DNA from 3 places in the Kitasatospora sp. NPDC034035 genome. Region 2 is predicted to be linked to each of the others. Evidence: riboswitches for the same ligand, from Rfam matches in the RefSeq annotation. Region 2 holds a riboswitch; each other region holds the start of a gene.

Region 1 (3,961 bases), on a different contig from region 2:
GACTACGTCGACTGGGTCGGCCTGTCCGGCTACTACGGCACCACCGGCGTCGAGAAGTACAAGTCGTTCGACCAGATCTTCCAGCCGACCATCGAGCAGATCCGGGCGTTCAGCCACAAGCCCGTGGTGATCACCGAGACCGGGGCCACCGACACCTCGGGGCTGAAGGCACAGTGGATCACCGAGATGTTCTCGCAGCTCGCCCAGCACCCCGACATCATCGGCGTGATCTGGTACGAGGCGAGGAAGGAGGTCGACTGGCGGGTAGCCGCGTCCCCCGCCGCCGCCCAGGCGTTCGCCGCCGGGGTCTCCGCGCCGCGCTACAACACGCCCTGGACCGTCCACTCCGAGCCGGCCCTGACCGTCACGGCGCCGGCCCCGGCACCCGCCCCTTCCCCCGACGCGCCGGCCTCCCCCAGCCCGTCGGCCACCACCCAGAAGCCTCCGGTCAAGAAGCCGACCTCGCCCGCGACCAAGCCCCGGTCGAGTTCCACGCCCGCCGGGTGAGCACGACCCCGCCCCGGCCCGCGTACCGGCCTACGACACCACCGCCCCGGCCCGCGCACCGGCCGCAGACACCGCAGCAGGGAGGCGAGAGCCCCATGACCCACCCCGTCGTGCCCGGAACCGGGCGCCGCGGCCTGCGCCCGTGGTGGTGGCTCGCGCCGACCATCGCGATCGTGCTGGCCCTGTGCGCGGTGCTGATCCCGCACGACTCGCGGGACCCGCAGGCGCCCGTCCGGGCGACCACGGCCGTCACCCCGCTGCCGGCCGCGACCGCCGGCGAGATCTGCTCCACCGGGCAGAACCGCTACCCGTCCCAGGCCGTCGACTCCGGCCGCTACCTGATCAACCCGAACGAGTGGAACGCCACCGGCGGCCTCTGCATCAGCAGCAGCGGCGCCGGCACCGACTTCCGGGTGACCCGCAGCGGGATCAGCCCCGCCAGCCTCACGGACCCGGACCGCGGCCCCGGCGCCTACCCGCACATCAGCACCCAGCTCCAGCCCGGCACCGGCCCGCTGCCCATCCCGGTGGACAACCTGCGGTACGCGACCAGCAGTTGGCAGACCACCCAGGTCGACGGCGGCGTCTACAACGTCTCGTACGACGTCTGGTACAGCAACAGCCGGACCAGCTGCTCCTTCACCGAGAGCGCCGAGCTGATGATCTGGCTGCGCGGCAACGGCAAGACCCCGTTCGGCCAGCGGACCGGCGACCTACAGGTCGGCGGCACCTCCTACCGCGTGTACGAGGCCCCGAAGAAGAGCAGCCACACCCTGATCACCTACGAGATGGCCACCGGCACGACCTCCGTCACCGACCTGGACCTGCGGGCCTTCACCCGCGACGCCATCCAGCGCGGCTACGTCCCGGCCGGCTCCTACCTGTGCGCCGTCCAGGCCGGGTTCGAGATCTGGGACGGCGGCGCCGGCCTCGGCAGCGACTCCTTCTCGTTCCAGGCCGCCGCCGGACAGCCGAGCGGCGCGATCACCTCGGCCCTGCCCGGTCTCTGTCTGGACAGCCGGGTGGCGGGCGATCCGGCCGCGGTCGGCGCCGGCACCTGCGACGGCTCGCCGGCCCAGACCTGGACGATGGGGGACAACGGCTCGATCGGGCAGAACGGGCGCTGCGTCGAGGACCCGGGCCTCGGTTTCCCCGTCCTCACCGGCTGCACCTCGCGGCCCGACCAGCGCTGGCGGGTGACCCCCACGGGACAGCTCGCCAACCAGGACACGGGGCGCTGCGTCGAGAATCCGGGTGCTGCCGGGAGTGCGGGTCCGAGCGCTGCCGCCAGTGCCGGTCCGAGCGCCTCCTCGAGCGGGACTGCGAGCGCCTCCGCGGGCGCCTCTGCGAGCGCCTCCGCGGGCGGGACCACCCAGGTGCGGATGCGCCCGTGCGATGCCCGTACGGGCCAGGGATGGCACCCTCCAGCCTGAGCAGATTATCGCACGATGAGTCGAACAGTCGTGCCCCGCGACACTACATGTGGGGCTGCATCGGACTCGCGCCACTAGATGTATGCTCATCCCTGCTGTCGATGCAGGGGAACCCGGTGGGAATCCGGGACTGCCCCGCAGCGGTGAGCGAGCGGCTCCAAGAGCCCTGCCCGCGAGTCCGATGACCTGCCGACAGCGTGCGCCACGGCCCTCCCGCAGAGGCCGCGCCAGCACCAGCAGTACCTTCCGGGCCTCGCGGGCGGGCCGGGGATGCCACCGTCGCACGGACGCCGCTTGCGCCCGCGCGCGTGCTCCCCTGCCCCGATCGCCCGGTACTCCGATCACCGCCGACGATCGCCGCCAGGAGAGAGCGCCTTGACCACCGCTGCCTCAGCCACCCTGCCCGCCCAGGGCTCCGGTACCGCCTTCACCGACCCGAAGGTCTCCGACCCCGGCGGCGCCCTGCTGCGGCTGCTCACCGACCGCAGCGTCGACCTCACCGAGGTCGACCCCGGCCATGTCGCCGCCGCCGCGCTGCGCGGCCGCCACGCCGGCTCGGACTTCGCCGAGCTGCGCGGGCTGGCCGTGGACGCCGCCGCGTCGATGATCGCCGAGGACCCCCAGTACTCGAAGCTCGCCGCCCGCCTGCTCGCCCTGGAGATCGTCGACGAGGCGAACAGCCAGGGCTCCACGTCCTTCTCCGCCTCGATCACCGTCGGCCACGCCGAGGGCCTGATCGGCGACACCACCGCGGAGTTCGTCGCCAAGCACGCCGCCGCCCTGGACGCGCTGATCGACACCAAGGGCGACGACCGCTTCGAGTACTTCGGCCTGCGCACCGTGCAGTCCCGCTACCTGCTGCGCCACCCGATCACCCGCAAGGTGATCGAGACCCCGCAGCACTTCCTGCTCCGCGTCGCCTGTGGCCTGGCGGTCGGCGACAACGAGCAGTCCGTGCGCGAAGTCGCCGAGCTGTACGGCCTGATGAGCCGCCTGGAGTACCTGACCTCCTCGCCGACGCTCTTCAACTCCGGCACCCGCCACCCGCAGATGTCGAGCTGCTACCTGCTCGACTCCCCGCTGGACAACCTGGACTCGATCTACAACCGCTACGCGCAGATCGCCCGCCTGTCCAAGCACGCCGGCGGCATCGGCCTGTCCTACTCGCGCATCCGCTCGCGCGGCAGCCTGATCCGCGGCACCAACGGCAAGTCCAACGGCATCGTGCCGTTCCTGCGCACCCTCGACTCCTCCGTCGCCGCCGTCAACCAGGGCGGCCGTCGCAAGGGCGCCGCCTGCGTCTACCTGGAGACCTGGCACGCCGACATCGAGGAGTTCCTCGAGCTGCGCGACAACACCGGCGAAGAGGCCCGCCGCACCCACAACCTCAACCTGGCGCACTGGATCCCGGACGAGTTCATGCGCCGGGTCAACGCCAACGCGGACTGGTCGCTGTTCTCCCCGGCCGACGTGCCCGAGCTGGTCGACCTGTGGGGCGCCGACTTCGACGAGGCCTACCGCAAGGCCGAGCTGGCCGGCAAGGCCGTGCGCACCATCCCCGCGCAGACCCTGTACGCCCGCATGATGCGCACCCTCGCGCAGACCGGCAACGGCTGGATGACCTTCAAGGACGCCTCCAACCGCGCCGCCAACCAGACCGCGCTGCCGGGCCGCACGGTGCACTCCTCCAACCTGTGCACCGAGATCCTGGAGGTCACGGACGACTCCGAGACCGCCGTCTGCAACCTCGGCTCGGTCAACCTCGGCGCCCACGTGGCCCCCGGGGCGTCCGCCGACGACCTGCTGGGCGCCATGGACTGGGAGCGGCTCGACGCCACCGTGCGCACCGCCGTCACCTTCCTCGACCGCGTCGTGGACATCAACTTCTACCCGACCACCGAGGCCGGCACCTCCAACTCCCGCTGGCGGCCCGTGGGCCTCGGCGTGATGGGCCTCCAGGACGTCTTCTTCAAGCTGCGGCTCGACTTCGACTCCGCCGAGGCCGCCCGGCTGTCCACGCT
Region 2 (3,961 bases):
GCGGTCTCGGTGTAGGCGAGGCCGAGCGCCCGGGTGGGGTCGCCGACGTGGACGCGCGGGGTGAAGCGGACCTCGGCGCTGGGGACGAGGGTGCCCCGGTCGGCGCGGACCAGCCGACGGGTGACGCCCTCCTCGTCGCTGTGCAGGACCTCCTCGACGACCGCGTGGCCGCCGTCGTCCCACTCGACCGCCCAGCGGCCGGGACGCAGGCTCTCGGGGCTGCGGCTGAAGGTGATCCGCCCGACGCCGAGGCCGCGGACCAGGACCGGCCCGGACTCCTGCACGGCCGTGACCGGGCGGACCATCCGCTCGGAGGCCCGGCGGCCGATCACCAGGACGACGGCCCCGGCTCCGACGGCGGCGGCCGCCACGACGGCGGCGGTTCCCCAGCGCATATCGATCCCCGCTCTGTTGGTCACGGACCGGACGGTGTTCGTGCACCAGTCCACCGGCGCCCCGGCCGCCCGGCCACCGGGCTGGGCCGTCCGGGTCACTCGGCGCGGGGTCGGGGCGCGGGGACGGGGTCCGGCGTCGGGGCGCGGGGTCAGTCCGTGGCGGCGTCGAGGAGGTGCCAGAAGCGGGGGGTGAGGGAGTCGGTGGTGGGGGGTGGGGCGGCGCGGGTGGTGGCGCCCCAGTGGGTGGGGACGTGGTGTTCCTGGTGGAGGACGGTGAGAGCGGCGGCGAGGGTGTCGGCGGGGGCCGGGACGATGCGGGCGAGGGCACGGAGGTGGGGTTGCCAGCGGCCCGCGACGCACTGGCGGAGGAGCTGGCCGAGGGCCTCCCGGCGGCCGGTGGCCTCCACGAGCTCGGGCAGGGTCAGGTCGAGGACCTCGGCGAGGGCGCGGGTCTGTTCCTCGTCGCCGTCCCATTGGCCGGTCAGTTCGGCCTGCCGGTAGGTGGCGAGGACGGTGCCGGTGCGGTCGGCGACGGCGGCCTGGCCGAGTTCACGGGCGACGCGGTGGTCGCGCAGCCGTACCGGGCGGGTGTCCATCAGCTGGGCGGCGGGGCACCAGAGGGCGCGGGCGAGGGCGATGAACTCCGGTTCGCTGGGGCGCAGCTCGCCGGCCTCCCAGGCGAGGACGTGGGCGGGCAGCAGCCGGACGCCGTGCGCGGCCATGCCCTCCGCGACCTGCTCGGGGGTCAGGCCGAGGCCGGCCCGGTGGGCGCGGGCGGCCGCGGGGGAGAACGGCACCGGAGGCGGGACAGTGGGGGTCTTTCTGCGACGCATGCCACCGAACGGTAGGCGCGGACCGCGGTGCGCCCCAGCGACCGAACCCACGAAGCGGCCGGTCCGGGGGCGGTGCTCCGCTGGGCGATCCCACAGCGCGTCGGGGCGGTGCCCGGTGTGACCAACCCCTCCGTGACCTCGGTTGACTCCCGGTTCGGCCGCGTGATGGGATCCTGGGGCCAATCGGAGGCATGGAGAGGAAGCCGGTGCGAGTCCGGCGCGGTCCCGCCACTGTCACCGGGGAGCACGCTCGGAATGATCGCCACGGCGGGCCGTCAGAAGCCGCTGGAAGGCCCCGGGGGTGTGTCCGACCCGGAAGCCAGGAGACTCTCGCCCCCGCTACGTCGATCCAGGGCGCGGACCCTGAGTGAGGACACGCACGCGATGCAGGCTGCCCCGCCCCACCGGACTCCGAGCGGCCTTCCGCCGAGCTGTCTCCCGATGAGTTGTCTTCCGATCAGCCCCCTTCCGGCGTTCGTCCTGTGACCGTCCGTCCTGCGACCGGACGCCCCCTGGCCCGCGCCGCCACGTTCGCACTGGGCGCCGTCGCGGGCTACGCCGCCGACGCCCGCTTCGCCGACCCGCGCCGGGGCCACCCGGTGGCCGTCTTCGGCAGCGCGGCGACCCGGCTGGAGCGGCGCCTGTGGCGCGACGACCGTACGGCCGGGGCCGGGTACACGGCGCTGTGCGTGGGCGCGGTCGCGGCGGGCGCGCTCGCCCTGGACCGTACGGTGGGCCGGCGCCCGCTGAGCCGGGCGGCGCTGGCGGCGGCCGCGACCTGGACGGTCCTCGGCGGCACCTCGCTCACCCGGGAGGCCCGCGCCATCGGCCGCTCGCTGAAGGACGGCGACCTGCGGGCCGCGCGGGAGCGGCTGCCGCACCTGTGCGGGCGGGATCCGAGCGCGCTGGACGGGCAGCAGATCGCCCGCGCGGTGGTCGAGTCGGTGGCCGAGAACACCGCCGACGCCGTGGTGAACGCGCTGGCCTGGGGTGCCCTGGCGGGCACGCCCGGGCTGCTGGCGTTCCGTGCGGTGAACACCCTGGACGCCATGGTGGGACACCGTTCGCCGCGCTACGCCCGGTTCGGCTGGGCCTCGGCCCGGCTGGACGACGTGGCGGGCTGGCCGGGCGCCCGGCTGACCGCACTGCTGACGGTGGCCGCCGCCCCGCAGCCCCGGACGGCCTGGCGGGTCTGGCGGCGCGACGGCTCCTCGCACCCGAGCCCGAACGCGGGCCAGGCGGAGTCGGCGTTCGCCGGGGCGGTGGGCGTGCGGCTGGGCGGCACACTGCGGTACGGCGAGCGCGTGGAGCACCGTCCGGTGCTGGGCGCGGAGCTGCGGCCGGTGACGGCGGACGACATCGAGCGGGCCTGCGCGCTCTCCCGGCGGGTGGGCGCGCTGGCACTGGGTACGACGGTCGCGGGGCATCTCGTGATCAGGGCGTTCGGTAAGAGGAGGGGTGGGGCATGAGCAACGCGCTGCTGGTCGCCGGGACGACCTCGGACGCGGGCAAGAGCGTGGTGACGGCCGGCATCTGCCGCTGGCTGGCCCGCCAGGGTGTGCGGGTCGCGCCGTACAAGGCCCAGAACATGTCGTTGAACTCCTTCGTCACCGCCGACGGCGCCGAGATCGGGCGGGCCCAGGCGATGCAGGCGCAGGCCGCCCGGGTGGAGCCGGAGGCGGCGATGAACCCGGTGCTGCTGAAGCCCGGCGCGGACGGCCGCAGCCAGGTGGTGCTGCTGGGCAGGCCGGTCGCCGAGGTGGGTGCGCTGGACTACCGCGAGCGCAAGCCCGTCCTGCTGGAGCGCGCCCTGGAGTGCCTGGCCGACCTGCGCCGCCGCTACGACGTGGTCGTCTGCGAGGGCGCCGGCTCGCCCGCCGAGATCAACCTGCGCGACCGCGACATCGCCAACATGGGCCTGGCCACGGCCGCCGGGCTGCCGGTGGTGGTGGTCGGGGACATCGACCGCGGCGGCGTGTTCGCGGCGATGTACGGGACGCTGGCGCTGCTGTCGGCGGAGGACCAGCGGCACGTGGCCGGCTGGTTCGTCAACAAGTTCCGCGGCGACGCGCGGCTGCTGGCGCCCGGGCTGGAGATGCTGCACGAGCTGACCGGCCGTCCGGTGCTGGGCACCCTGCCGATGCTGCCCGGACTGTGGCTGGACGCCGAGGACTCGCTGGACCTGTCGACGGTGGTGGACCGGGTCGACGGGCGCGGGCCGCTCGGGGCGGACGTGCTGCGGGTGGCCGTGGTGCGCTTCCCCCGGCTGTCCAACTTCACCGACCTGGACGCGCTGGCGCAGGAGCCGGGCGTGCTGGTGCGCTGGGCCACCAGACCCGAGGAGCTGGCCGACGCCGACCTGGTGGTGCTGCCCGGCACCCGGGCCACCGTGGCGGACCTCGCCTGGCTGCGCGAGCGCGGCCTGGAGCCGGCGCTGAAGGCGCGGGCGGCGGCCGGGCTGCCGGTTCTCGGGGTGTGCGGCGGCTACCAGATGCTGGCGCGCGGGATCGTCGACGAGGTGGAGTCCAAGGCGGGCGCCGTCGACGGGCTCGGCCTGCTGCCGACGCAGGTGCGGTTCGGCGCCGAGAAGGTGCTGGCGCGGCCGGTCGGCGAGGCGTTCGGGCACCGGGTCGAGGGCTACGAGATCCACCACGGGGTGGTGGCCGTGGAGGGGGGCCAGGCGTTCGTCTCCGATGGCCGAGGGCAGAGTCTGGACGGCTGCCGGGTGGGCTC
Region 3 (3,961 bases), on a different contig from region 2:
GACGTCGTAGGCGGTGGGCCGGTCGGCGGCTCCGGGGCCGAGGACGGGCTTGGGGTAGGGCGGCAGGGCCGGTTCGTCCCCTGGTTCGTCCAGTTGCTCCAGGAAGGAGTAGAGCAGCGGGCGCAGCACCCGGGCGGATTCGCCGCGGCGGGCGAGTGAGCGGTCGGTGATCTCGCGCAGGTCGGCGGGGTCCCGGGCCAGAGCCTTCTCGACCTGGGCGGGGAGGTCTCCGTCGGGGTCGAGCACGGGTGCGGCCTGGCCGAAGGCGTAGCTGGGGGAGCGCGGGTCGAGCTCGGCGGCGCCGGTGGCGACGAGCATGGTGGGGCGTTCCAGGGCGGCGCCGTAGAAGGAGACCGAGCCGTGGTCGCCGATCAAGACGTCGGCGGCGACCAGGGCGGCCTGCCAGCCCTGGTGCGGCGGGATCAGGCGCAGGCCCATCCGGCGGGCGGCGTCGAGCAGGGACTCCGGGTCGTGCCGACTCCAGATGTTGGGGTGCAGGACGACGGCCACGGTGTACTCGTCGGCGGGCAGCCGGCGGACCAGGCGCTGGGGCAGGTCGGGGCGGCGGCCGAATAACGAGTGCTCGCTCCAGGTGGAGTTGACGACGACGAGCCGTCGGCCGTCGACGGCGCCGAGTGCGGCGCGGTAGGTGTCGCGGGAGCGTCGGCTGTGCAGCATCCGGTCGAAGCACGGGTCGCCGACCACGTGGGCGACGTCCAGTGCCTCGGGGCAGGAGTCCCGCAGGCGGTCCAGTTGCTCGGGGTGGGAGAGGCCGAGGACGTCCACGAACACCCGCCCGCGGTGGGTGAGTTCGTTGCGGGACAGGCCGGCGGCGCTGACCGTGTCGCCGGTGGACTCGGTCACCAGGCGGTTGTAGCCGGCGCCGTGGGGGAGGACGACGAGCCGGGCGTCCAGGCGGTGCATGGAGGAGTGGACGGCGCAGGCGACGGCCAGGTCGAAGCGGTGCCGGACGGCGTCCTCCCAGTCCAGCACGGTGAAGCCGGGCAGGCCGTGCAGGTACTCGTCGAGGGCGCGGTCGGCGAAGGCGGAGCCGGGGTTGACGGTGAAGTACCGGGCGATGCCGTCGGGGTTCAGCAGGGTGAGGACGTCCAGGACCCGGGTGGCCGAGGTGAGGGTGCGGGCGACCGCCAGCACGCGGGCCTTGACCGGTCGGGTGTTCCAGCGGTCGGCGGGCCAGACGTGGGGGTGGGACGGCACACCATGATCGTACTCATCCGGGGTGGCGCGCCGGGTGCTGTTTCCCGAGTGTCGGTCAGCCCGCCGCTGCGGTGGGCTCGTGATGCTCGGCGGCGGCGCACGCGTCGAGGAGGGGGCGCATGTCCTCGTCCACGAGCCGGTAGCGCACCACACGTCCGTCCTTGTCGCCGGTGACCACGCCGGCCGTGCGGAGCAGCCGCAGGGCCTGGGACACGGCGGTGTCGCGCATGCCGGTGGCGACCGCGAGATCGGTGACGGCGAGCGGGCCGGCCCGGTGGAGGGCGAGCAGCAGGGCGAGCCGTCCGGGGTCGGCGAGCAGGGAGAACCGCTCGGACCAGGACCGGACGTGCGCGGCGTCGCCGATCGCGGCGATGGCCTCGCAGACCCGGTGTCCGTCGATGGTGCGGTGGCCCGCGCGGTCGGCCGGTACGAGATGCATGCGGACATTCTTGCAGGCGGCGTGCTGTGATCCTGGACACCTGCGCAGGTGCGCAGCCTTGCATGGGTCGGGGCGTGGCCCCTACGGTGTTGCCCGCCGTGGTGCTCGGGAAGACCGGTGACGGACCCTCAGGGGTCCGGATTCCGGAGCGGCCCTCGCCACTGTGATCGGGTCACTCCTCCGTCCCCGGAGGAGTGTCGTCCGTACCCACGACGCCACTGGGTGCCTCGCGCACCTGGGAAGGCGGGTACGGACGTCCCGTAAGCCAGGAGACCGGCCACGGCATCTCACGAAGTGATTCCACGAGGTGCTGGAGCGTGATCCGAAGATGACCCTGCCCGAAACCGCCGCCGCAGACGTGAAAGCGGGCGTGAGAACGGTCCCGTCCGTGCTGCCCACCTTCCGGTGGAAGCGCGAGGACACCGTCCGTACGGCCGGGCTGATGGGGGTGATCCTGGCCATGCACGTGGTGGCCTTCGGGACGCTCATCTTCCTGGTCGCACCCGAACGGTACGCGGTCGGTACCCAGGTCTTCGGGGTGGGCCTGGGTATCACCGCGTACACCCTCGGCATGCGGCACGCCTTCGACGCCGACCACATCGCGGTGATCGACAACACCACCCGCAAGCTCATGGCGGACGGCAAGCGGCCGGTCTCGGTGGGCTTCTGGTTCGCCCTCGGGCACTCCTCGATGGTGGTCCTCATGTCCGCCCTGGTGGCGGGCGGCGCGCAGCTGGCGAGCACGCTGATGGACGACGACTCGGCCACCCACAAGTGGCTCGGCATGATCGGGACGACCACCTCCGGCGTGTTCCTCTACCTGATCGGCGCGCTCAACCTGGCGGCGCTGCTCGGCATCATCAAGGTGTTCCGGGCGATGCGGGCCGGGCAGTACGACGAGGCGGAGCTGGAGGCGCACCTCGACTCGCGCGGCTTCATGGCCCGGGTGCTGAACCGGGCGACCCGCTCGATCACCCGGCCCGGGCAGATGTTCCCGGTCGGCATGGTGCTGGGCCTGGGCTTCGACACCGCGACCGAGGTCACCCTGATGGTGATGGCGGGCTCGGGCGCGGCCTCCGGGCTGCCCTGGTACGCGATCGTCTGCCTGCCGCTGCTGTTCGCGGCCGGGATGAGCCTGTTCGACACCCTGGACGGGACGTTCATGAACTTCGCGTACCAGTGGGCCTTCGCCAACCCGGTTCGCAAGGTGTACTACAACCTGACCATCACTGGGCTGTCGATCGCGGTGGCCTTCATCATCGGCACCATCGAACTGATCGGCGTGCTGCACGAGAAGCTCGACCTGACCGACCCGGTGACCGGCTGGATCGCGGACATCTCGCTGGACAACGTCGGCTACGCGATCGCCGGGCTGTTCGTGGTGGTCTGGGCGGTGGCGATCGGGTACTGGAAGCTCGCCCGGGTCGAGAAGCGCTGGGCACCCGAGGGGTCGTGAGCCGGAGGGCATGAGAGTGGCTCATGGGGCCGGGGCATGAGCCGCGCTCATGCGGCAGCGCCATGAGCTCGACTCATGAGGTCGGGCCATGAGGACGGCTCATGCGGCCGCCCCATGAGGACAGCTCATGCGGCAGCGCCATGAGCGTCACTCATGCGGCCGCGAGCAGCACCCGGCCGGAACGGTGGAGATCATCCGGGTCGACGAGGGCGAGCCGGCCCTGGTGCACGACGAGCGCGGACACCCGGTGCCGGTCGGCAGCACGGTCTTCTTCGGCGCCTCCTACCCGCACGTCTGCCGCAACCCGGGGCGGCGGATGCCGGCGCTGACCATGGTGGTCTCCGCCCGGCCGCCGCGCTGACCCCTGTCGTCGCGCGCCGAACGGCGCCTGCCCGAGGTGTCCCGGGGTTCCGTCGGGAGTGCTCGGCGGGCGGTTCGGCCCGGGGGTTCGTAGGCTCGACGCATGGCGGATGCGTACGCGGGTCGGCGGGAGCGGGTGAGGGAGCACTGCAGTGCGGCCGGGGCCGATGCGGCGCTGATCACCCGGGCGGCGAACGTGCGGTATCTGACGGGCTGCGCGCCCTGTGGAGCGACCTTGCTGCTGACCAGGGAGCGGGTGTTGCTCGCGCTGCCGGACGACCTGCCGCCGGACGACTCCGGGGAGCACCTGATCGCCCCGGACGTCCCCCAGCTGCCAGTGGCGGCCGGGGCGGACACCGCGCTGGCCGCCGCGGCCGCCGCGGCGAGCTTCGGGGTGGCGGCTCTGGCGGTGGAGGAGCACGACCTGACCGTCAGCCGCCACCGGGCGGTGGCGGGCCTGGCCGAGCGGGCCCGGTTGGTCGACCTGG

The links. Region 2 has a riboswitch for cobalamin ahead of ACZ52J_RS22395 (cobalamin biosynthesis protein). Riboswitches for the same ligand answer to the same signal wherever they lie in the genome.
Region 1: another riboswitch for cobalamin. It lies ahead of ACZ52J_RS10760 (ribonucleoside-diphosphate reductase subunit alpha); the one in region 2 lies ahead of ACZ52J_RS22395 (cobalamin biosynthesis protein).
Region 3: another riboswitch for cobalamin. It lies ahead of nicT (Nickel transporter NicT); the one in region 2 lies ahead of ACZ52J_RS22395 (cobalamin biosynthesis protein).

The regions. Positions count from the first base shown of each region.
Region 1 covers NZ_JBVISA010000006.1:98,907-102,867, reverse strand. Annotated here, with positions in the region: gene ACZ52J_RS10770 (glycoside hydrolase family 26 protein) at 1-507, shown strand, start outside; gene ACZ52J_RS10765 (GH12 family glycosyl hydrolase domain-containing protein) at 603-1,940, shown strand; cobalamin riboswitch at 2,023-2,148, shown strand; gene ACZ52J_RS10760 (ribonucleoside-diphosphate reductase subunit alpha) at 2,340-3,961, shown strand, end outside.
Region 2 covers NZ_JBVISA010000015.1:141,761-145,721, reverse strand. Annotated here, with positions in the region: gene ACZ52J_RS22405 (alpha/beta hydrolase family protein) at 1-419, opposite strand, end outside; gene ACZ52J_RS22400 (helix-turn-helix domain-containing protein) at 545-1,228, opposite strand; cobalamin riboswitch at 1,426-1,557, shown strand; gene ACZ52J_RS22395 (cobalamin biosynthesis protein) at 1,711-2,697, shown strand; gene ACZ52J_RS22390 (cobyric acid synthase) at 2,694-3,961, shown strand, end outside.
Region 3 covers NZ_JBVISA010000005.1:152,260-156,220, forward strand. Annotated here, with positions in the region: gene ACZ52J_RS09325 (hypothetical protein) at 1-1,218, opposite strand, end outside; gene ACZ52J_RS09330 (ArsR/SmtB family transcription factor) at 1,274-1,657, opposite strand; cobalamin riboswitch at 1,740-1,953, shown strand; gene nicT (Nickel transporter NicT) at 1,986-3,113, shown strand; gene ACZ52J_RS09340 (cupin domain-containing protein) at 3,241-3,474, shown strand; gene ACZ52J_RS09345 (M24 family metallopeptidase) at 3,577-3,961, shown strand, end outside.